One region of the Planococcus sp. SSTMD024 genome, then DNA from elsewhere that is predicted to be linked to it. Evidence: predicted binding sites of a transcription regulator. Region 1 holds the regulator's gene; each other region holds the start of a gene.
What was found. Region 1 encodes Rex, which represses fermentation and respiration genes when NADH is low (regulators of the CRP and FNR family bind a similar motif). Its sites were predicted from a motif close to TTGTGAAATATTTCACAA; they were not measured.
Positions count from the first base shown of each region.

Region 2: the regulator Rex is predicted to act here: its motif matches at 2,434-2,451, upstream of AB9R92_RS12585 (AtpZ/AtpI family protein).
Region 3: the regulator Rex is predicted to act here: its motif matches at 3,386-3,403, upstream of AB9R92_RS09640 (cytochrome C oxidase subunit II).

Region 1 is NZ_JBGGNS010000021.1:367,394-374,744, forward strand. It holds gene AB9R92_RS08780 (SDR family NAD(P)-dependent oxidoreductase) at 1-360, shown strand, start outside; gene groL (chaperonin GroEL) at 439-2,070, opposite strand; gene groES (co-chaperone GroES) at 2,108-2,392, opposite strand; gene AB9R92_RS08795 (CPBP family intramembrane glutamic endopeptidase) at 2,589-3,359, shown strand; gene tatC (twin-arginine translocase subunit TatC) at 3,892-4,665, opposite strand; gene AB9R92_RS08805 (twin-arginine translocase TatA/TatE family subunit) at 4,686-4,886, opposite strand; gene AB9R92_RS08810 (redox-sensing transcriptional repressor Rex) at 4,977-5,609, opposite strand; gene AB9R92_RS08815 (ABC-F family ATP-binding cassette domain-containing protein) at 5,740-7,351, shown strand, end outside.
Region 2 is NZ_JBGGNS010000022.1:756,649-763,999, reverse strand. It holds gene atpF (F0F1 ATP synthase subunit B) at 1-395, opposite strand, end outside; gene atpE (F0F1 ATP synthase subunit C) at 672-884, opposite strand; gene atpB (F0F1 ATP synthase subunit A) at 943-1,653, opposite strand; gene AB9R92_RS12590 (ATP synthase subunit I) at 1,682-2,053, opposite strand; gene AB9R92_RS12585 (AtpZ/AtpI family protein) at 2,057-2,278, opposite strand; gene wecB (non-hydrolyzing UDP-N-acetylglucosamine 2-epimerase) at 2,900-4,018, opposite strand; gene upp (uracil phosphoribosyltransferase) at 4,038-4,667, opposite strand; gene AB9R92_RS12570 (bifunctional diguanylate cyclase/phosphodiesterase) at 4,802-6,976, opposite strand; gene AB9R92_RS12565 (serine hydroxymethyltransferase) at 7,081-7,351, opposite strand, start outside.
Region 3 is NZ_JBGGNS010000022.1:157,292-164,642, forward strand. It holds gene AB9R92_RS09625 (M14 family zinc carboxypeptidase) at 1-785, shown strand, start outside; gene AB9R92_RS09630 (universal stress protein) at 844-1,308, opposite strand; gene AB9R92_RS09635 (Crp/Fnr family transcriptional regulator) at 1,480-2,175, shown strand; gene AB9R92_RS09640 (cytochrome C oxidase subunit II) at 3,465-3,587, shown strand; gene AB9R92_RS09645 (cytochrome c oxidase subunit II) at 3,605-4,072, shown strand; gene AB9R92_RS09650 (b(o/a)3-type cytochrome-c oxidase subunit 1) at 4,074-5,726, shown strand; gene AB9R92_RS09655 (methyltransferase family protein) at 5,942-6,496, shown strand; gene AB9R92_RS09660 (organic hydroperoxide resistance protein) at 6,647-7,066, shown strand; gene AB9R92_RS09665 (transcriptional regulator, SarA/Rot family) at 7,087-7,351, shown strand, end outside.

The DNA.
Region 1 (7,351 bases):
ATCAACATATCCTCTGACCTAGGTTACCGAATCGTGCCAAATGCCGTGACATACGCTGCAACCAAATTTTACGTGAGTGCATTTACAGAAGGCCTTGCCCAGGAACTGCAGGACAACGGCGCTCGGTTGAAAGTTAAAATACTCGCGCCATCCATGACCGAAACCGAATTCGTGAAAACGGCGCGGGAGCTTGACGATTTCAGCTATGGCGACAATGTGCAAAAGTTCCATACCGCAAAAGAGATGGCACAGTTTATGCTGGAGCTTTATGATAGCGAGCAAGTTCTTGGGAAGGTCAATAGTGAAAGCTATGAGTTTGAGTTGATGGATCCGGTTTTTCAGTATACTTCGAGGAAGTAGGAGCCCCTATAGTTCCAATATTTAAAAAATCCCCTCTCACATGATGTGAGAGAGGATTTTTCTAAATGGGCTGATGACTTACATCATGCCGCCCATGCCGCCCATATCAGGCATGCCGCCGCCAGCTGGTGCTGGTTCCGGGATGTCTGCTACGACTGCTTCAGTTGTCAGGAACATAGCTGCAACAGATGCTGCGTTTTGAAGTGCTGAACGCGTCACTTTCGTTGGGTCTACGATGCCTTGTTCAAGCATGTTGACCCATTCGCCTGTTGCCGCGTTGTAGCCGATGCCGACTTCTTCCGTTTTCAGGCGGTGAACGATGATCGAGCCTTCAAGGCCAGCGTTCGTTGCGATTTGGCGAACCGGCTCTTCAAGTGCACGGAGCACGATGTTGATGCCAGTCGCGACGTCGCCTTCTTGCTCTGTCGCAATTTGCGCCACTTGGTTGTAGACATTGATAAGCGCTGTACCGCCGCCTGCCACGATGCCTTCTTCAACCGCTGCGCGTGTTGCGTTCAATGCGTCTTCGATGCGCAGTTTACGCTCTTTCAGTTCTGTTTCAGTTGCTGCGCCGACTTTGATGACTGCTACGCCGCCAGCAAGTTTCGCGAGGCGCTCCTGCAGTTTTTCGCGGTCGAATTCAGAAGTCGTTTCTTCCAATTGGCTGCGGATTTGCGCCACGCGGGCGATGATTTTTTCGGAATCGCCGTTGCCTTCAACGATCGTCGTGTTGTCTTTAGAGACGACGACTTTCGCTGCGCGTCCAAGTTGTGCGATGTTTGTGGATTTCAGGTCAAGACCGAGGTCTTCTGTGATCACTTCAGCGCCAGTGAGTGCAGCAATGTCTTCGAGCATTGCTTTTCTGCGATCGCCGAAGCCAGGAGCTTTCACAGCCACTGCGTTGAATGTGCCGCGCAATTTGTTCACGACAAGTGTTGCCAACGCTTCGCCTTCCACATCTTCAGAGATGATGAGGAGCGGTTTGCTTTGCTGAACGACTTGCTCCAGCACTGGAAGGATTTCCTGGATGTTGCCGATTTTCTTGTCCGTGACAAGGATGAACGGATTTTCAAGAACCGCTTCCATTTTATCGGAATCCGTCACCATGTAAGGAGACTGGTAGCCGCGGTCGAATTGCATCCCTTCCACCACGTCAAGTTCCGTCGTGAAGCCGCGTGATTCTTCCAATGTGATGACGCCATCGTTGCCGACGCGCTCCATTGCTTCTGCGATCAATTTGCCGACTTCCTCGTCGCCAGAAGAAATCGCCGCTACTTGCGCGATCGATTCTTTGCCTTCGATTTGCTGGGAAATGGATTGCAAGCCAGTGACCGCGCTTTCCACAGCAAGTTCGATGCCGCGGCGTATTCCTACAGGGTTTGCGCCAGCTGTGACATTCTTCAAGCCTTCGCGGATCATCGCTTGTGCAAGAACTGTCGCAGTTGTCGTACCGTCACCTGCGATATCGTTTGTTTTGGAAGCCACTTCCGCCACAAGTTTTGCACCCATGTTTTCAAACGCGTTTTCAAGTTCGATTTCTTTGGCGATCGTTACGCCGTCGTTCGTAATAAGCGGCGTGCCGAATTTCTTCTCAAGCACAACGTTGCGCCCTTTTGGCCCAAGCGTCACTTTGACTGCGTCCGCTAATTTATCTACACCTTGCAGCATCAAGCTGCGTGCATCTTCACTGAACTTAATTTCTTTTGCCATGATTCGGTTCCTCCTATTAAATAGAATTTATGCTTATTTAGCCGACAATCGCAAGGATGTCGTTTTCACGTAAGATTAAGTATTCTTTGCCTTCGTATTTCAATTCTGTTCCCGCATATTTCGAAAAGACGACGCGGTCTCCTTCAGTTACGTCCAGCTCTGTACGCTGTCCGTTTTCACGGATAAGTCCATTCCCTACCGCAATCACTTTGCCTTCCTGCGGCTTTTCCTGCGCCGTTCCTGGCAAGACGATTCCGCTAGATGTCTTTTCTTCCACTTCGACGAGCTCAATGATGACACGATCTCCTAATGGTCTTAACAATTGAAACACCCTCCTCAAATTAAATAGCTTCTAGTCGTTTAGCACTCTCAGACCTCGAGTGCTAACCCATAGATAAGTTTAATAAAATCTTCAGTTAATTGCAAGCAGAAACCTTAGGGCGTTTTGAATTCTTTGCGCCTTTTTCCGTTAAGCCCTACAATAAAAGGAGCACGCGAAAAGAAAGGAATTTGACTACATGACCACAACCGATAAAACCGCCTCTTCTTCGAAAGCGAAAGGGTATAAGCGCAAAAACATGCGCACGCCGCTCCTGGTCCTGCTCGTCTTTGTCGCCGTCCAGCTCATGCCGATCCTCTTTATCGGCCCGACGCTCGGCTATTTCCGCGACCAAGGGCTTGACGATGCCACCGCCCGCGCTTCGACGTCCGGCTGGCTGATTTTCCTGACAATGGGCATCGGCTTCCTCGTGACGATGGCTCTCATCATGCGTGACCGCAACTTCTTCAATATTTGGAAAGGCAAAAAATCGAGCATCCCTGCTGCAATCGGCTGGGGCGTCCTCGGCTTTCTCTTGCTCATCATCGGCCAATCGATCGCTGCCATGATCGAAATGGCAATCGGCATCGACCCGGGGTCCGCCAATACCCAGACGCTCGTCCGAATCGCTGAAGTCGTTCCGTACGCGATCATCGCGGTCGTCCTGTTCGGCCCGATCCTTGAAGAACTCGTCTTCCGCAGAGTCGTCTTCGGTTCCTTGAACCAGACGATGAACTTCTGGATCGCAACAGCCATCTCGGCGCTCGTCTTCGCACTCGTCCATCTCGAGTTCACGCACCTCTTGCTCTACTTTACGACTGGTTTGATCCTCGCAGCCCTCTATCAGCGGACCAAGCGCATCCTCACCCCGATCATCGCGCACATCCTGCTGAACGGCTACGTCATGCTCATCCAGCTCAATATGGACAAAATCGAAACCTTCATCAAACAAATGGAAAACCTGCAATAACTCAAAAACCGCCACTCCCTTGTTGGAGTAGCGGTTTTTTCCATCTCTGTTAAGTCATAGCTGAGTTGAAATATTTGATTGACGAAAGTTCCACATCCATAATCCAGCCACAAAATTCCTTAAGATTGGTTTAAAGATATTTCCCGCTTCGAAATTCTAGTGAAGGGACTTCTTTTCAATCTCAACTTAGAGACGGAGCAAAAGGGGCCGACTCCGGGAGGAGCAGCGTAGCGACGAGACAATTGAGACCCTGCAAGCGAATATGCGAAAAGCATTGAGTATATTCGTTTGCGAAGCTCGAACATCGTGAGAGTTGAGCAGGCGTGGTTTTGCGTAGCGACGAAGCGGCTCAATGAATGAATGAGCGAGGTGAACCGAGTCCATTCATTTGCGACGCATCTGCTTGCAGATGTGGGAGCACAAGGGTTTAGCCCTCCGGAAAGCGTGCCCCTGGAGCGCAGTCATCTATATCCAATACTTTTCATTCTAAAACTCTTTATACGTTTCATTCCAAACAAAAAACCTCCCGCCATCATTTCGGCGGAAGGTCTTCTGTCTGTTCTGCAATTGCCTGCTGCTGTTCTGCCCGCAGGAACTTGCGATAGCCGATGCGCGCAATGACCAAACTGAATTCATACAATAAAATCAGCGGCAATGTCACGATCATATGGGAAATGATATCCGGCGGCGTAATGAATGCGGCAACCGTCACCAGTGCCAAATACGCATACTTCCGGTACTTCGTCATCATCATCGGCGTTAAAATGCCAAGACGCGTCAAAAACAGCATCAATACCGGCAGCTGGAAGATAAAACCGAACGGCAAGGTAATCTGGAACAAAAACTGGAAATACTCATTGATGCCAATCGTTTCCTGGATATCCAAGTTCTCGGATATATTGAGCATGAACCCGATGACATATGGGAACAGCACCAAATACGAAAACGCGATGCCTCCGATGAACAAAGATAAGGAAAATGGAATATACCCGAGCGTCACTTTTCGTTCCCGTTCAGAGAGTCCAGGGCTGATGAATGCCCAAAATTGGTACATGATCAATGGCGACGTGATAATCAATGCCAAGATCATCATGACTTGCATATATATCTTAATCGGATCGGTAATCTTGAACGCGTTGAGTGTCAGATTCCGCGCCTCTTCACTGAATTGCAAATAGCGGATCAGCGGCTCAGCTAGAAAGAATCCCGCAATGAGCGCGAACAGAAAGAAAACGACTATCAAGGTCAGCCGTTTTCTAAGTTCACCTATATGTTCAACTACTGTCATTTCATTTTGTTGGTTCATCGGACAAACATCCTATCGTGTTACTTGTGCTCGTCTTTCTTGTCTAGATCATTTTTGACTTTCTTATCGTCTTCATCGTCGTCAGCCAATCCTTTTGTCGCGTTTTTGAATTCGCGCAGGGAAGAACCGAATGCTTTGCCTAGTTCCGGCAACTTTTTCGGACCGAAAATCAGCAACGCGACAATCCCGATGATGATTAAACTTAGTGGACCTGGAGCCATATCAGACACCTCCTGTAGTATGCTTCTAGTGTACATGAAACACGGCCCTTTGGCTATTTCCAAAGGCCGTTTAAATGTGAAGGTTTTATGTTAATCGTGTTTGATCTGGTAGATCAATGTTTGCAGCTCGACTGATAAATCGATCGTTTGGACACGGATGTGTTCCGGCACGGAAATGCGCACCGGCGTGAAATTGAGAATGCCTTTAATGTCTGTCTGGGCGAGCCGGTCGGTAACTTCCTGGGCCGACCGCGACGGCACCGTCAAAATGACCACTTCCACGCCGTACTCCTTAATCTTCTCTTCGATCAAGTCCGGATGATACGTATCGATGCCGCTGATTTTTGTCCCTTCATGCGGGCTGTTCGTATCAAAGGCGAGGATGATTTTCGTGTTGTGGTTGCGGTGGAAATTGTATTTTAAAAACGCACTGCCAAGGCTGCCGACACCAATCAAGGCGACATTGGTCGCTTCGTCCTGGTCAAGCGTCTTGCGGAAAAACGCCAAGAGTTCCTGCACGTCATAGCCATAGCCTTTTTTGCCGAGTGCCCCGAGGTGGGAAAAATCGCGGCGAATGGTCGCCGAATCGATTTTCATCGCTTCGCTCAACTCCTGCGAGGAGATACGCTTTTGCCCGGCATTGGCAAAATTCTGGAGAAACCGGTAATACAAGGGCAGCCGCTTCGTTGTAGCTTGCGGGATTTTATGGGATTCGTCAAGCATGGGATCGCTTCCTTCTGAACTGTTGTCAAATCGTATCAATCTTACATGACAGGCCTTGATATGTAAAGGCTTGCGCAATTGCGAAGCGCACGCCCATCAGCTACACTTAAGAAGAATAGAGGTGACCCTAATGATCGTATTGCAAGTCAATCAAATCCATAAATCATTCGGTGCCGAGGAAATCATCTCAGGCGCCAAACTCGAAGTGCAGCACCGCGACCGGGTTGCACTCGTCGGCCGCAACGGTGCCGGAAAATCCACATTATTAAAAATCATCGCCGGGGAAATGTCCTACGACAGCGGCGATTTGATTATGCCGAAAGATTTGACGATCGGCTATTTGGAACAGCAAACCGACTTGAATTCAGACGCTACCGTGTGGGAGGAAATGATGAAGATCTTCGTCCATTTCCGCGAGCAAGAAGCAAAACTCCGCCAGCTTGAAGCTGCGATGGCTGATCCCGATGTCTACACTGACACAGAACGCAACGCCAAAGTCATGCAGGAGTATGACTTACTGCAAACCAACTTCAAAGATGCCGGCGGTTACCAGTTCGAAGCCGATACGCGCGCTGTCCTGCACGGTATGAAGTTCTATCCGGAAGACTACGAAAAGAAAATCACTTCCCTGTCAGGCGGCCAGAAAACCCGCCTCATGCTCGCGAAGCTCCTGCTCGCCAAGCCGCAGCTCTTGATTCTCGATGAGCCGACTAACCACTTGGACATCGAAACCTTGAGCTGGCTCGAAAACTACTTGAAGAATTACCCGGGCGCATTGCTCATCGTCTCCCATGACCGCTATTTCCTCGACCAAGTCGTCACGCTCGTCTACGAAGTGTCGCGCAAGAAGGTCCGCAAATACACCGGCAACTACAGCCGCTATTTGAGCGAAAAAGCGAAGCAATATGAACTCGACCGTAAACATTACGAGAAAGAGCAAAGTGAAAAAGCCAAGCTCGAAGACTACGTCGCCCGCAACCTGGTCCGTGCATCCACCACCAAAATGGCGCAAAGCAGACGCCGTGTGCTCGAGAAGACCGACTGGATGGAAGCACCGGAAGGCGATGAAAAATCAGCACGTTTTGGCTTCGACATCCACAAGCAAAGCGGCAACGACGTATTGAACGTCCAAGCGTTGTCTGTCGGCTATGGCGACCATCCGGTGTCCAACAACATCTCGCTGAAACTTTACCGCAGCGACAGCCTTGCACTTGTCGGGCCAAATGGTGTCGGCAAATCCACGCTGCTTAAGACCATCATGAAGGAACTACCGGCACTCGCCGGCGACATCCATTACGGCACCGGCATCCAATTCGGCTATTACGACCAGGAACAAGCCAACTTAAAGGGCAATAAACTCGTCCTCAACGAATTATGGGACGACTACCCGCACGTGAACGAAAAGGACATCCGGGGCATTCTCGGCCGTTTCCTATTCACCGGGGACGACGTCTTGAAGCCGGTCTCGACTTTATCGGGCGGCGAAAAAGCCCGTGTCGCACTCGCCAAACTCATGATGCAAAAAGCCAATGTCCTGCTGCTTGATGAGCCGACCAACCACTTGGACCTCGACAGCAAAGAAGTGCTCGAAAACGCCTTGATCGACTATCCTGGCACATTGTTATTCGTTTCCCACGACCGTTATTTCATGAACCGGATCACCACGAAAGTGGTTGAACTGTCCCGTGACGGCACAACTGAGTACTTAGGCGATTACGATTATTACGTAGAGAAAAAGACTG
Region 2 (7,351 bases), on a different contig from region 1:
GCTGCGATCGCTTTTTCGCGTTCGTTAGCAATTTCTGCCACTGCGGATTCTTTCATGCGGGCAGATTCTGCACGCGCTGTCGTAATGATTTCCTCACGAGAAACTTCGCCTTGTTTCTTGGCATTTTCAACGATTTCCTGCGCTTGGTTGCGGGCATCCTTCAAGAGGTTGCGCTGCTCATCAAGCATTTGCTGTGATTCCTGACGGCTTTTTTCAGCAGTTTCGATCTCACTTGCGATCAGATCTTCACGCTGCTGCATAACGCCCATCAATGGACCCCAAGCAAATTTCTTCAACAGGGCCATTAGGAGCAAAAAGATGACCAATGTTGCGATGATGTCTCCAATATTCAAAAACTCCCCGGTTGCACCGAGTACGAGGTGATCAAAAAACACGATTGTTTCACTCCCTTCAAGAGCCTAAAATACTTTTTCTTCTATTATATATACTGCTTAAAATCGTTAGATGTGCTGTCGAAATCCAAAATGCATCATACAAGCATAAATGGCGAAAAACATGCCGGAGCACTCTCGCCATTTAGCTTTTCAGTAATAAGTTGCTGTGCCTAGCTCTTCGGGACATAAGTCAAGCCAACTGTGGGGCAAAGAACGCCACTTCGCTGGTTCGCCTTATGCCTGTCGGAGCTGAACAGGCATTTTCGCTTTTCTTTATTAACGGTTCATTACGATGAACGCGATAACTACGGCGATGATCGGCAATGCCTCGACCAAAGCTACACCGATGAACATTGTTGTTTGAAGAACGCCGCGTGCTTCTGGCTGGCGAGCGATACCTTCAACTGTTTTTGAAACGATAAGTCCGTTACCGATACCTGCACCTAGTGCTGCTAATCCTACTGCAATTGCTGCTGCTAATAAACCCATTTTAAAATGTCCTCCTCAGGATGATTGTTTTTTTGTTTTGCCCGAAGGCAGTTTATACTCAATGGTCTTCGCTGACTTTATGCGATAAATAAACCATCGTTAACATAACGAAAATGAACGCCTGGATAGCCCCGATAAAGATCGAGAACCCTTGCCATGCCATCATCGGCAAGATCGCGCTTGCGAATCCAAGAATACTTGCTGAAGCAAGCCCTGCCAACAACGTAAGCAAGATCTCACCAGCGTAGATGTTACCGTAAAGACGCAGACCGAGTGTCAGCGTATTTGCGAATTCCTCAATGATTTTAAGCGGGAACAAGAACGGCATCGGTTTCAGGAAATCTGAACTGTAGCCTTTCAAGCCTTTCAGCTTAATACCATAATAATGGCTCAAGATGATGATTGTTGCAGCCAATGTCATTGTCACGACTGGATCCGCTGTTGGTGATTTCCACCAAAGGTCTCCGTTGACGACAACAGCAAATGGGAGCCCGAGCATGTTCGAAACGAAGATGAACATGATCAGCGTAATTCCAAGAACATGGAATCGTCCGCCATCCCGCCAGTCCATATTGCTTTTAATGATTCCTTTGACAAAGTCCATGACCCATTCCATGAAGTTCTGCATGCCTGTCGGCTTCAGCTTCAAGTTGCGGGTAGCGAAGAACGCGATAAGGAAAACAATAAGAGCGGCTACAAGCAGCATCATAACGTTCGATAGGTTGAACCAAATTCCGAACACCTCGAGCATTGGAGCGCCATGATCCACGATAAATTCACCTCTCTTTCCACTTTCTTTAATGGTGTTTCATGTGATAAACGATCCGCTCCACCAAAAGGAGACCATAAGGGATCATCAACCCGATTACCGCACTGACCAAGTGTATATGCTCAGCGAACAAAATAGCGATCGCCACAACGGCTACACCTGATGCGAACCGTAATGCCGTTCCGAGAGAACGGACTTTTGAGCCTTCTGCCACCGCCCGGTCAAATTTTTCCATTCTCCGGACCAGGATCCACATATTATAAATGCCGAACAGAGATCCGACGATTAAGCCAGCGAACACTTCCGGATAAGGAGTGACTCCCCACCCTAAAACGAACACGGCGAGGATGAAATACATCAGCCTCTTCAATCTTTTATAGATCTCTTGAAGTCCATCCATTTTTTACATGTCTCCTGATTCGAATTTTCGGACGGTCTGAAGCATCGCCCAAACCCCGGCACTCAGGCCAACGAGCAGGCAGATGATCAAAAAGAGCGGGGCGGTTCCGAATTGCTCATCAAGCCACATCCCTGTAAAGACTCCGATTAGTACGGACCCGACAAGTTGCGAGAGAATGACGGAATAAATCGCCATTGCTTGTAAGGGACTTTTTTTCGGGTGCATGATAAACCCCTCGAAATTCATAATGATTTGACATTCACGCCCATAAAAAGAGCAGTCGCATCCGGCTTTCAATAGCACATCCATTATGTATGAAAACCCTCTCATGCAGACCCTTTGTAAGCATACAATAGGGGTAAAATCATGTCAATTACATGTAGTGAAAAACTTCACAAGCAAAAACCCGCCGACATATGATTGACAAATTTGTTACAAGAAAAGCGAGAGCGGCCGTTCTGGCTCGACAGGCGCAAGACGAGTTCCCGAAGCGGCGCTTTTCAGCCGCACAGGGAAATTGGCTTGCGACCCGAGAGCCAGGCCGCTCGAGCTAGACACCAAGAAAAGCGGAGACAGCCGAATGGAGGCTAAGCTAAGTGCGCGACGTCCTGTCGCAACGCTTAGCTGACTCACATCCTGTGAGCCCTCGACAGGCGCAAGACGAGTTCCCGAAGCGGCGCTTTTCAGCCGTACAGGGAAATTGGCTTGCGACCCGAGAGCCAGGCCGCTCGAGCTAGACACCAAGAAAAGCGGAGGCAGCCGAGTGGAAGCTAAGCTAAGAACGCGACGTCCTGTCGCAACGCTTAGCTAACCCACATCCTGCGTGCTCTCTCCTCCCCTGTCTCCTTACAGCTCGCCGAAATACTTGTGCAAAGCTTCCACGATCCGCTGGGATGCTTTTCCGTCGCCGTATGGGTTCGATGCTTGAGACATCGCTTCATAGGCAGATGCATCCGTCAGCAATTCCTTACCGAGGCGGTAAATCGTTTCTTCGTCCGTGCCGGCAAGTTTCAACGTACCGGCATCGATCCCTTCTGGGCGCTCCGTCGTATCGCGCAACACCAAAACAGGCTTTCCGAGAGACGGTGCTTCTTCTTGCACCCCGCCTGAATCAGTCAAGATGAAATAAGATTGTGCAGCGAAGTTATGGAAATCCAATACTTCGAGCGGCTCGATCAAATGGATGCGCGGGTCGCGCCCGAGCACTTCATCTGCCACTTCCCGTACAGCTGGATTCATGTGGACCGGATAGACCACCTGGATATCCTCATGCTCTTCGGTCAAGCGCTTGATCGCACGGAACATATTGCGCATCGGTTCGCCGAGGTTTTCACGGCGATGGGCGGTCAATAGAATCATGCGGTCGCTGCCGATTTTATCGAGCACCGGATGATGGTAATTTTCGCGTACCGTCGTCTGTAAGGCATCGATTGCCGTATTGCCCGTAATATAGATGGTTTCTTCTTTTTTATTCTCATCACGCAAGTTCTGCGCGGACTTCTCGGTCGGCGCAAAATGGATGTCCGCCATGACACCCGTCAATTGACGGTTCATCTCTTCCGGGAAAGGAGAGTACTTATTGTGGGTCCGGAGCCCAGCTTCTACGTGACCAATCGAAATCTGGTTATACAAAGCAGCTAAACTGGCCGCGAATGTCGTGGTCGTATCCCCGTGGACCAGCACGATATCGGGTTTCGCTTCTTTCATCACATCATCCAAGCCTTGCATGGCCCGCACGGTGACATCGCTCAAGCTTTGGCGGTTTTTCATGATGTTCAAATCAAAATCGGGGGTGATGCCGAATGTTTCGAGCACTTGGTCAAGCATTTGGCGATGCTGTGCGGTCACAGTCACAAGCGGTTCGATTGTCTCTGGATGCTTCTGCAATTCCAGCACAAGAGGCGCCATTTTAATCGCTTCCGGCCGTGTACCGAAAATCGTCATCACTTTCCATTTTTTCGTCACTTCTGATCAACCCGCTTTCTTATTTTGTTCCGAACAAGCGATCTCCGGCATCGCCGAGGCCAGGCACGATATAGCCTTTCTCGTTGAGCTTCTCATCGAGTGCCGCGATATAGATATCGACATCCGGATGTGCTTTTTGCAAAGCTTCCACACCTTCTGGAGCTGCGATAATGCACATGAACTTGATTTTCGTTGCGCCGCGCTTTTTCAACGAGTTGACCGCTTCAATCGCGGAGCCGCCTGTTGCGAGCATCGGATCGACCACGATCAATTCACGTTCAGAGACATCTGAAGGCATTTTGAAATAATATTCCACTGGCTGCAAAGTTTCCGGGTCGCGGTACAAGCCGATATGGCCGACCTTTGCCGCTGGAATCAATTTCAAGACGCCATCAACCATTCCGATTCCTGCACGCAAAATTGGCACGATGCCCAATTTCTTCCCAGCCAATACGTTTGATTTGGCGACTTGCACCGGCGTTTCCACGTCGATTTCCTGAAGCGGAAGCTCGCGTGTAATTTCAAAGGCCATTAGAGTTGAAATCTCGTCAACCAATTCACGGAATTCTTTTGTTCCAGTCGATTTGTCGCGGATATACGTCAGTTTGTGCTGAATAAGCGGATGATCAAAAACGAATACTTTTCCCACAGTGTATCTCTCCTTTTTCATACATTTTCCTAAACAGTATAACAGAAAACGAAAGGGATTAGAGCTTCACCCCCGCATTAGGATTATTCAGTCAACTTCCACACGCAAAATAAAAACCAGGGCAACCGCCCCGGTTAAAGTAGATGCGCTTCATCGATCGGCATCGGCCGATGGAACAAAAAGCCTTGTGCAATGGTGCAGCCCATCTCAAGCAATTGGGTCCTGTCCTCTTCTGTCTCGACGCCTTCGGCAACTGCCCGCAGCCCTAAATTGTCCGCCAGTTGGATGATGGTCCGGATGACGGCGCGCGTTCCGTGTTCATCCATATTGGACACGAAGGAACGGTCGATTTTAATTTCTTCGACAGGCAGCTTTTGGAGATAGCTGAGCGACGAATAACCTGTCCCGAAATCATCGATGGAAGTCGCAAAACCGTATTTTTTCAGCTGATCGAACACCGTGCCGGCCGTATCGATATCGACGACGCCGATGCGCTCGGTGATCTCGAGCTGAATCCATTTCGGATCCACGCCGAATTTGTTCGTTTCATCCACCAAATGCGGCACGAAGGAATGATGGAAGAAATGCTCAGCCGAAATATTGATCGCCACTTGGCGCAGCTTCAGATCCTGCTCCTGTCGTTTTTTCAGCCAAGCCAGCACTTGCTCGATGACATGTTGCTCCAGCTGGCGGATCTTGCCGTTCTTTTCTGCGGCCGGAATGAAGGTGGCAGGCGAAATATCCCCGAGCTCCGGTGATTTCCAGCGGGCCAGCGCCTCAAACCCGAGAATGTCCCGGCTTTCGAGCGACACTTTCGGCTGCAGGAAGACACTGATTTCTTTTCGTTTGAGTGCAGCAGTCAATGCATTGGCGACGCGCAAATCGCGCATCATTACTTCGTCTTGTTCATTTTCAAAATAACAGACCGCCTCGCCCACGCGCTCTTTCGCTTTCGATAACGCGCTGTCAGCACAGCGGACCAATTCTTCGGCGTTCTGCTGTGCCGGCGTGACAATCGCCACACCGACTTTGACAGTCAAAAACAAATCCATTTCGCCGATCGACACCGGCTCCCGCAGGCTGCTCAGAATATCCTCCAGAAATTCAGGCGCCCGCGTCAGGGGAATGGTGCTGTAGAGCGACAGTCTCGAATCGGAAAAACGCGCGACCAGTTTTTCCCGGGCGCCTCCTGCCAGCACGAGACGGCGGCCAAGCTCCCGGCACAAATCATTGCCTGCCCGGTGTCCATACTGGTCGCTGATTTTGATGAATTCGTCTGTCGAGATGAACGCGACAAACCCTTCTTTCCCGTCCTTCAACAGCTCTTTCAGCTCGGTGCGGAAATAGTGGCGGTTCGGCAGCCCTGATTCTTCATCAATATACGCAAGGCGAAGGATTTCTTCCTGCTGTCGTGAAAACTTCACTGCCAGTGACACGATCGAGGCGATTTCCTCCATAAAGACCAGGTCTTTTTCCGACGGTTTGTAGATGGCTGGGAAATAAATGCCGAATGTGCCGATTGCTTCTTCCTTGCCGTTAAAAATCGGCACGGACCAGATCGCTTTTATTCCAAACCGGTCGAGAACGTCTTGTTGGCCGCTTATAAGCGCATCCTGTGCTGCATTCTCCACTATGACCGGCTGCTGGCGCAAGTATGCCGCGCCGCAAGGGCTCGAATCAGCTGATACTTCCAAGCCGCGCATCCCTAAGGTGAATTCATCCGGCATCGATTTCGCCGCCCCCACCTGGAAACGCTTCGCCTCGTCCACCAATAGAACGGTGCAGCGTACACCGTCGAGGAAAAACGATTCGGCCGTTTCGCAAATGTTCTGCAGCAGCACCCCAAGCACATGCCCTTTTTCAATGCCCTTATACGTTTCTTTCTGCAAATCGATCAAAGTTTCCGCACGCCGGCGGTCGCTGATGTCCCGTTGCAGCATCAGCACATAGCGTAATGATTTTTCCGGAAACGCCAGTGGCTGGACCGTGATTTCGTTCCAGAAAGGCGTGCCGTCTTTTCGATAATTGACGATTTCAAAAACGCCGGGCTGTGCAGATGCCGTCGCCTCACGGATTTGCCTGCCAGTAGCGGCATCGGTTTTCGTTCCGTGGAGAAATTTACCGTTTCTGCCGATAACTTCCTCTTCGTTATAGCCGGTCATTTCAAAAAATGCTTCATTGGCATAAGCGATGGGATGTTCGGAAATTTCCGGGTTCACGACGACAAAACTCGTGTGGAATTCAAGCCCGAGACGGCGCAGCCAATCTATGATCACTTTTCGGTCTTCCTGGATTTCATATTGATGCATACGCGTCCCTCCCGATTTTTCTCGTTATGTATGGTGAAAAAAAGCCGCCAATGCATGCGGCGGCTTTATTCATTTCAATATTCATCTAAATAATCAACAACTTCTTATTTATACAAAGCGTGTGCAGCTGTCAACTTTGCTGTACGCTCAGCGGCTTCTTTCTTCACAGCTTCGTCTTCCGGGTTTTTCAATAGAAGCGCCATGATCGAAGCGATTTCCTTCATTTCTTCTTCTTTGAAGCCACGGGATGTGACAGCTGCTGTTCCGAGACGGATGCCGGATGTGACGAATGGGCTTTCCGGGTCGAACGGGATGGTGTTTTTATTGGTCGTGATGCCGACTTCATCCAACACATGTTCCGCGACTTTCCCCGTC
Region 3 (7,351 bases), on a different contig from region 1:
TGAGCAACCCGGAAAACCCGACCATCCTGTTCTTGACGCAGCAACACGGAAATGAACAGCTGACGACAGAAGGCGCGCTTGAATTCATCAAGCATCTAGGCACAGGTAAAATGAAAGGCGTTACGGATAACGTCAATATCCTGGTTGTGCCGATGCTCAATGCAGACGGCGCCATGGGAGATGTCGATTTCTCATTGGATGATTACGTAGCGTCAGGCGATCGCAACTTAACGCGTTACAATGCAGTTGGCGTTGACTTGAACCGTGACCACATCACAAAAATCCAACCCGAAACGAAAGCCTTGCACACGAACGTGATGAGCAAATACGACATCGATTACATGATTGATTTGCATCATCAAGGAGCAAACAGCGAGCGCGATGGAAAGCTGGTCTCGGGATCGATTCTGTATCCGACAACGCCAAACGTCGACCCTGAAGTACTTGAAGGATCCAAAAAACTTGGGGCGGTCGTATTTGATGCCGTCGATTCCACTGGGTGGGGCCACCTCGGCAAATACCGCGGCGGCGACGCTGAAACCATCAGCCGCAACGGTATTGCAGTCGAGTACGGGATCTCGACATTGCTCTTTGAAATGCGTGGGATGTCCGACCACGAATACGAGCCGTATGTCCTTGGACAGAAGAGCAACGGCTATTTGATCAAGCAAACTGTAACGACTTTGGAATCGACTGTACGCGCCATTGCAGATGGGTCGATCGATACGCAAGACACGTCATTCTGGGATACGCTGGCATTCCAGCAAACCCGCGAAACGGAATAAGACGAAGAAAAGCCTTTCCCGCTTTTATCGGGAAAGGCTTTTCTTATTGTGGAGCTTGTTATTCGTCTGCGTCGATGTCTTCTTGGTTTCTGCGGACCACGAGCACGTCGCATTTGGCCGTGCGGACGATGCGTTCGGAAACGCTACCCATGATCAGGCGTTCCGCTGCGTTCAATCCGGTAGCGCCACAAACGATGACGTCTACTTTCAGCTCATTTGCCAGTTTTTTTGGAATGAGCGTTTTCGGTGAACCGTATTCGATCATCGTATGGACATTCGTTGCGCCGTGTGAAGAAGCTTCTTCCTTATAACGAGCAAGCAGTTCTTCACCGCTTTTCAGTGCGCGGTCGGCAATCGTGCGGTCGTACGCTTCAATGGAGCCGAATGAGCGGTTATCGATGACATGCACCAAGTAAAGTTCCGCATTGTTCCGGGAAGCCGCTGCAGCAGCTTTTTTGAAAGCCCATTCCGCTTCTTTGGAACCATCCACTGCCACCATGATTCGGGAATATTTCAAAGTCATTGTCCATTCCTCCTTCTATACTGCTATCATTTCGATACCTAATCCGGGACTTCCTTCTTTTTCAGAAAATTTCCTATGAGCTTCGACAGAATTGTGAAAACGCGACCAAATTTTATGAAAAATATGGTACGCTTGAAAAAAAACAGGAGCACGAGAAAGGAGGAGAACCCTTTGGAATCAGGGATCGGCAAGTTGACACCAGAGCTCGAGAAGCTATTGACGATCAGCCATCAAGTGAAAGAATATCAAAAAGGCGATTATCTTTTCCGTGAAGGGGAGGCAGTAAAAGGCCTCTATATTCTCCGTTCCGGAAAAGTGCAAATCGGAAAAGTAACACCGGACGGCCGTGAATTGGCATTGAAGATTTGCGGAGCCGGGCAGATGGTCGGCGAGATTACCGTTTTCGCAGAAGGCGCCACTTATTTGCTGGATGCCCGTGCGCTGACCAAGACCGCCTGTTTGAAAATTCCCGTAGAAGAGCTGGAACAATCGCTTGAAAAAGACCCAGCGCTTGCGATAGCGTTCATGAAATGGATGGGCATCGATCAGCAGAAAACACAGACCCGCTTCCGGGATTTGATGCTCCATGGCAAAAAAGGGGCGTTGTATTCGACGTTGATCCGCCTTGGCAACAGCTATGGCGTAGAAGCGGAAGGCGGCTTATTGATCGACGTCGTGCTGACGAACCAGGAGTTGGCGAATTTCTGCGGCATGAGCCGGGAAATGGTCAACCGGATGCTCAGCGATTTGCGTAAACAAGGAACCGTCGGCATGAAGGACGGCAAAATTGTTCTATACAATATCCCGAAACTGAAATTCGACATCAATTGCGAAGAATGCCCGATCTACCTCTGCAAAATCGACTGATTATGAAGCCTGCCGCAACGGCAGGCTTTTTGTGTGTTCTAGTAAAATCGGCTTTTTCTACTTAAGAGGGTGGCGCAAAGGAATTATATAGCTGAACAGATAAGAGCAATGAAAGGAAAAGCTTCCGCTTTTCGACTGCGTTGCAGGGGGCTGCTTGGGGCTCGCAGGATGCGAGTCATGCAGCTGATGCGACAGGACGTCGCGCTTTCAGCTGCCCGGGGATTGGGCGGGTGCCCGGCCAACGTGCCAAATTTCTCTGTGTTCGTGCATCGCTTGATACGCGTTGCTCAATTCTCACTGCGTTCGAACATCGCAGAAGAACCGTTGCTCCCACATCTGCTCAACCCTAACAGTGTTCGGGCCTCGCAAAAAACATCTGCTACGCAGATGCGTCGCAAATGAATGGTCTCGGCTTCCCCTCGCCATCCATTCACCCCTTCCACTCCGTCTCTAGTTTTAGAGCCTAAGATCATTTCTTCAGTTCATTTAAATTAGCTTATAAAAACGCATCCTATTCTGTTGCTTGTTTCAAACAGGTCGAAGAATGAAGTGTCGCATGTCTCCATTCACTAAACAAACCAACAAGTAAGCATAATCTATTCAAGCGCCGGTTTATCAGACGCAACATCTCAGGAAGCGATTTCCCCACTAGCCGGCAATTGCATATTGAAGCAGATCTGATTAAACGCACCCGAATCAACGAGATCTCCAAGGCGCCGAGCGTAAAGGGGTGAGCCGATGCCGTAAGACAGGCGCTCTTCCTGGCTTATGGCAAGAGGCCAACCCAAAGCACGGCGGCGAATACCAACATGAAGCTCCAATAGAACAGGGAAACAACGCCACTCGCAAATCCTAACTATCTTCAATCACCCTGATCCGGGAATCGATTCCCCCACTAGCCTGCAACTCGTAAAGAAGCAGATCAGATTAAACACACCCGAATCAACGAAATCTCTCAGCCGCCGAGCGTAAAAGGGTGAGCCGACACAGTAAGACAAGTGTTCTTCTTGGCTTACAGTGAGAGGCCAACCCAAAGCCCGGCGGCGACTACCAATATGAAGCACCAATAGAACAGCGAAACAACGCCACACACTAACCCCAGCTATCTCCACCATTCATTCCAACAAATAGCAACTACCCAAAAGCCTGCCGACCCGCAGGCTTTATTTTTTTGGCAAAAATATGAACGGGTGAAAATAAAAGCGGTCAGGTGTGATTTATGTCACAGCTAAACCGAAACTTAGGTCCTATGCTAAAGGAAATAGCAAACGAGTGATGAGGTGGAAGCAATGGATAAGAAGCAATCGGATCATGATGTGAATTTGAAGGGGACACTCGTCAGTGTATTCTTCGTCGGCATCGTCATCGTTGCCATGTGGGTTGCCGTATATTTGATGTATGTAGCGAGATAAAAAAGGAGAGATTCATCATGCATTTCCATAAATATGAGAAGATTTGGCTCAGTTTCGGCATCGTTTCGCTCATCGTCTTTTTGAGCGTCGTCGGCGTCAGCGCGTTTTCGCAAAACCACACCCCGTCCGGAGGAATGGACACCATCGACCCGGAGAAAGTGAACGAAACCGCCCCGTTCGACAACCCGGGCGTGACGCAATTGGACGAAGACACTTACCAAGTGGCGATCGTCGCACTGGCTTTTGGCTACAACGCACCGGACTTGCGCGTGCCGGCCGGAAAGGAAATCATTTTCAAAGTCACCAGCACGGACGTGGTGCACAGCTTTACGATCGACAATACGAAAGTCAACATGATGGTCGTTCCGGGACGGGTCACGACCAAATCTTACACATTTGAAAAACCCGGCAAGTATTTGATTCTGTGCAACGAATACTGTGGCACCGGGCACCATATGATGTCTGCAGAAATTGAGGTGTACTGAAATGATTGCCCAACCAGAACGTAAAATCGCTTTATGGCACTTAGGTGTCGCGTATACCGCTTTTTTGATCGGCACGCTCATGGGCGTATTGCAGGTCTTTATCCGCAACGACGCCCTCCAGCTCCCAGCTTGGCTTGATTATTACCAAATCCTGACCGCACACGGCGTCTTGCTTGCACTTATTTATACAACCTTTTTTATTTTCGCCTTCTTTATCACCGGCATGAGCAAAAGCCTTGGCAGCTTCGGCCCGAAAGTCCGCTTGTATTCATGGGTTGGCCTGTGGGTGACTTTACTCGGAACCGTCATGGCCACGGTGATGATCATCGCCGGGGAAGCTTCGGTCCTTTATACCTTTTATGCCCCGATGAAAGCGAACGGCTTTTATTATGTCGGGTTGGCTTTGGTTATTGTCGGCACCTGGATCTCGAGTTTTGCCTTGGTCGGCCATTATATGGTGTGGCGGCGTAACAATAAAGGACAATTGAGCCCCTTGTTCGCCTTCATGACGGTTACGACCATCATTTTATGGATCATCGCCTGTCTCGGCGTTGTGGCTACCGTGTTGTTCCAATACATTCCGTGGGCGTTCGGCTGGACGGATACGATCAATGTGGAATTGAGCCGTTCCTTGTTCTGGTATTTTGGCCATCCGCTCGTGTATTTCTGGCTGCTTCCGGCGTACATCGCCTGGTACACGATCGTACCGAAACTGCTTGGAGTGAAAGTGTTCAGCGATTCCTTGGCGCGCCTTGCGTTCGTCTTGTTCATCCTGTTCTCGATTCCGGTCGGCTTCCACCACCAATTGACGGAGCCAGGGATCTCGAACTTCTGGAAATTCCTGCAGGTCGTCTTGACGTTCATGGTCATCGTGCCGTCGCTCATGACGGCGTTCTCGATGTTTGCGACCTTTGAAATTTCAGGGCGCAAAAAAGGCGGCACCGGCCTCTTCGGCTGGTTCAAGAAATTGCCGTGGCGGGATATACGGTTCACCTCGATTTTTATCGCCATGGCGTTCTTCATTCCTGGGGGCGCTGGCGGAATCATCAATGCCAGTTTCCAATTGAATGAAGTCGTCCACAATACCTTATGGATTGTCGGGCATTTCCATATTACCGTCGGAACGCCTGTTGCAATGACGTTTATGGGCTTGACCTTTTGGCTCATCCCGTATTTGACGGGCCGCCGTTTCACGAAGCGCATGCAGCGCCTCGGCTTTGTCCAGATTATCACTTGGTCGATCGGCATGCTGCTCATGTCGACCGCTCAGCACGTATTAGGCTTGATGGGGGCGCCGCGCCGAACGGCTTACAGCGGCTATAACGACCACCCGTCGGCGATGGAATGGTTCGACGGCATCATCTCGAACCATGTAACGATGGCAATCGGCGGGACGATTTTGTTCCTGTCCGCCATGATCTTGATGTATATCGTCATCATGACGATGTTCGTTTCGCCAAAAGCGGAAATGCCTGAACAGAGGGTGGAATTTCCGCTGGCGGAAAGCGATATGTCCCATACGCCGAAATGGTTGGAGAACTGGTGGATTTGGATCGGCATTGCCGCCGCCTTAATCATCATTGCATACGCGATTCCACTGACCCATATGATTCAACATGCACCGCCTGGCTCGAAAGGATTTATTACATGGTAGGAGTTGAGGACAATGTTCACAATGGTAATCGCATTAATGGCCATTTTTATCGTTTTCACCGCGATGCTTGTTGAGTTGTCGGTGACGGACGAAGACTGACGAAGAGCTGTTCCGGCAATATGCCGGGACAGCTTTTTTCTATGCGTGACAGGTTGGAAATTGTATTTGAGCGGCATCTTCTATAGTATTTTAGGAAGAAGAAAGAGGTGGATGTGATGGGGTGGATGGACTGGGTTTTCACCGCCGTGAGCGTTATTTGGCTGGTCGAATTCATCGTTTTTAAAAACCGTGAGACCGGTCAAGGCGACCCGGTCGAAAAAAGGACCTTCTTTGGGATTCTATTGTCGCTGATTGCCACCATCGTGGCTGGTTTTGGGCTTCAGGAGTTGGCGGAAACCGACATTGCCTCGGTGCTCAGGCCGATTGGGCTCGTGCTGCTGATTACCGGCGTCTTTTTGCGGTTTTGGGGGATCATTCATTTGAAATCACAATTTACGCGCCACGTGACGGTGCGTGAAGGCGATACGATCGTCAGCAGCGGCCCTTACCGCAAGCTGCGCCACCCGCTTTATACCGGCTTGTTTTTGATCGGCATCGGCATGGCGCTGTTCTTCACGAGCCTGATTGCGGCGCTTGCCGGCGGCTTGTTGCTCGCTTTTGCGCTCAATAAACGCATGCAGCACGAAGAAGCCTTGCTCGTCGAAAAGTTCGGCCCCGAGTATAAGGAATGGATGAAGCACCGCGCCCGCTTGATTCCTTATATTTATTGAAGCTCAGCTATCGCGAATAAAGAAGTGGAAATCCCGGATCTTGCATCCGGGATTTTTCTATTGCAAAAAACCGAAGCGTTTCATTTTACATCGTGTACGATTTAAAATAATATAGATCGTGTAAGATATAATTATTGGAGGGATATAAAAATGAAACCACTATTTGAAACGACCATGATCAACAGCGGTGGACGCGAAGGCACGGTTTATTCACCGGACAATATTTTCAACCTTGATGTGGCAAAACCGGTCGCGCTTGGCGGCCAGCCGAACACCGCGACAAACCCTGAGCAATTGTTTGCAGCAGGCTATAGCTCGTGCTTCAACAGTGCGTTGGACTTCGTGCTGGAACGTGATAAAGTGAAAGTAACGAACAGCGAAGTCACAGCGACGGTTTCCTTGCTGGGCGATAAAACGGACGGCGGCGTGAAACTTGCAGTGCGCCTCGAAGTGGATATCGACGGCCTGGAAGATGGCAAGAAACAGGAATATGTCGACAAAGCCCACGCCTATTGCCCATATTCCAAAGCCATTAAAGATTCAGTGGACGTGGAGATTGTCGTTCGATAAGCAGAAAAACAGGTGATGACATGGACAAACCAACCAGACTGGAACAGCAACTATGCTTTGAAGTGTACAAAGCTTCGAGCAATTTCTCGAAACTTTACGCGAAGACCTTAGAACCGTTCGGCCTGACCTTTACGCAGTATTTGGTGTTGCTCGTGCTATGGGAAGAAGACGGCTTGACGATGAAAGAGATCGGCAGGCAACTCGGGCTCGGCACCGGCACGCTCACCCCGATCATCAACCGGATGATTCAAAATGGCCGGATTGTGAAAGAACAATCGGCTGAAG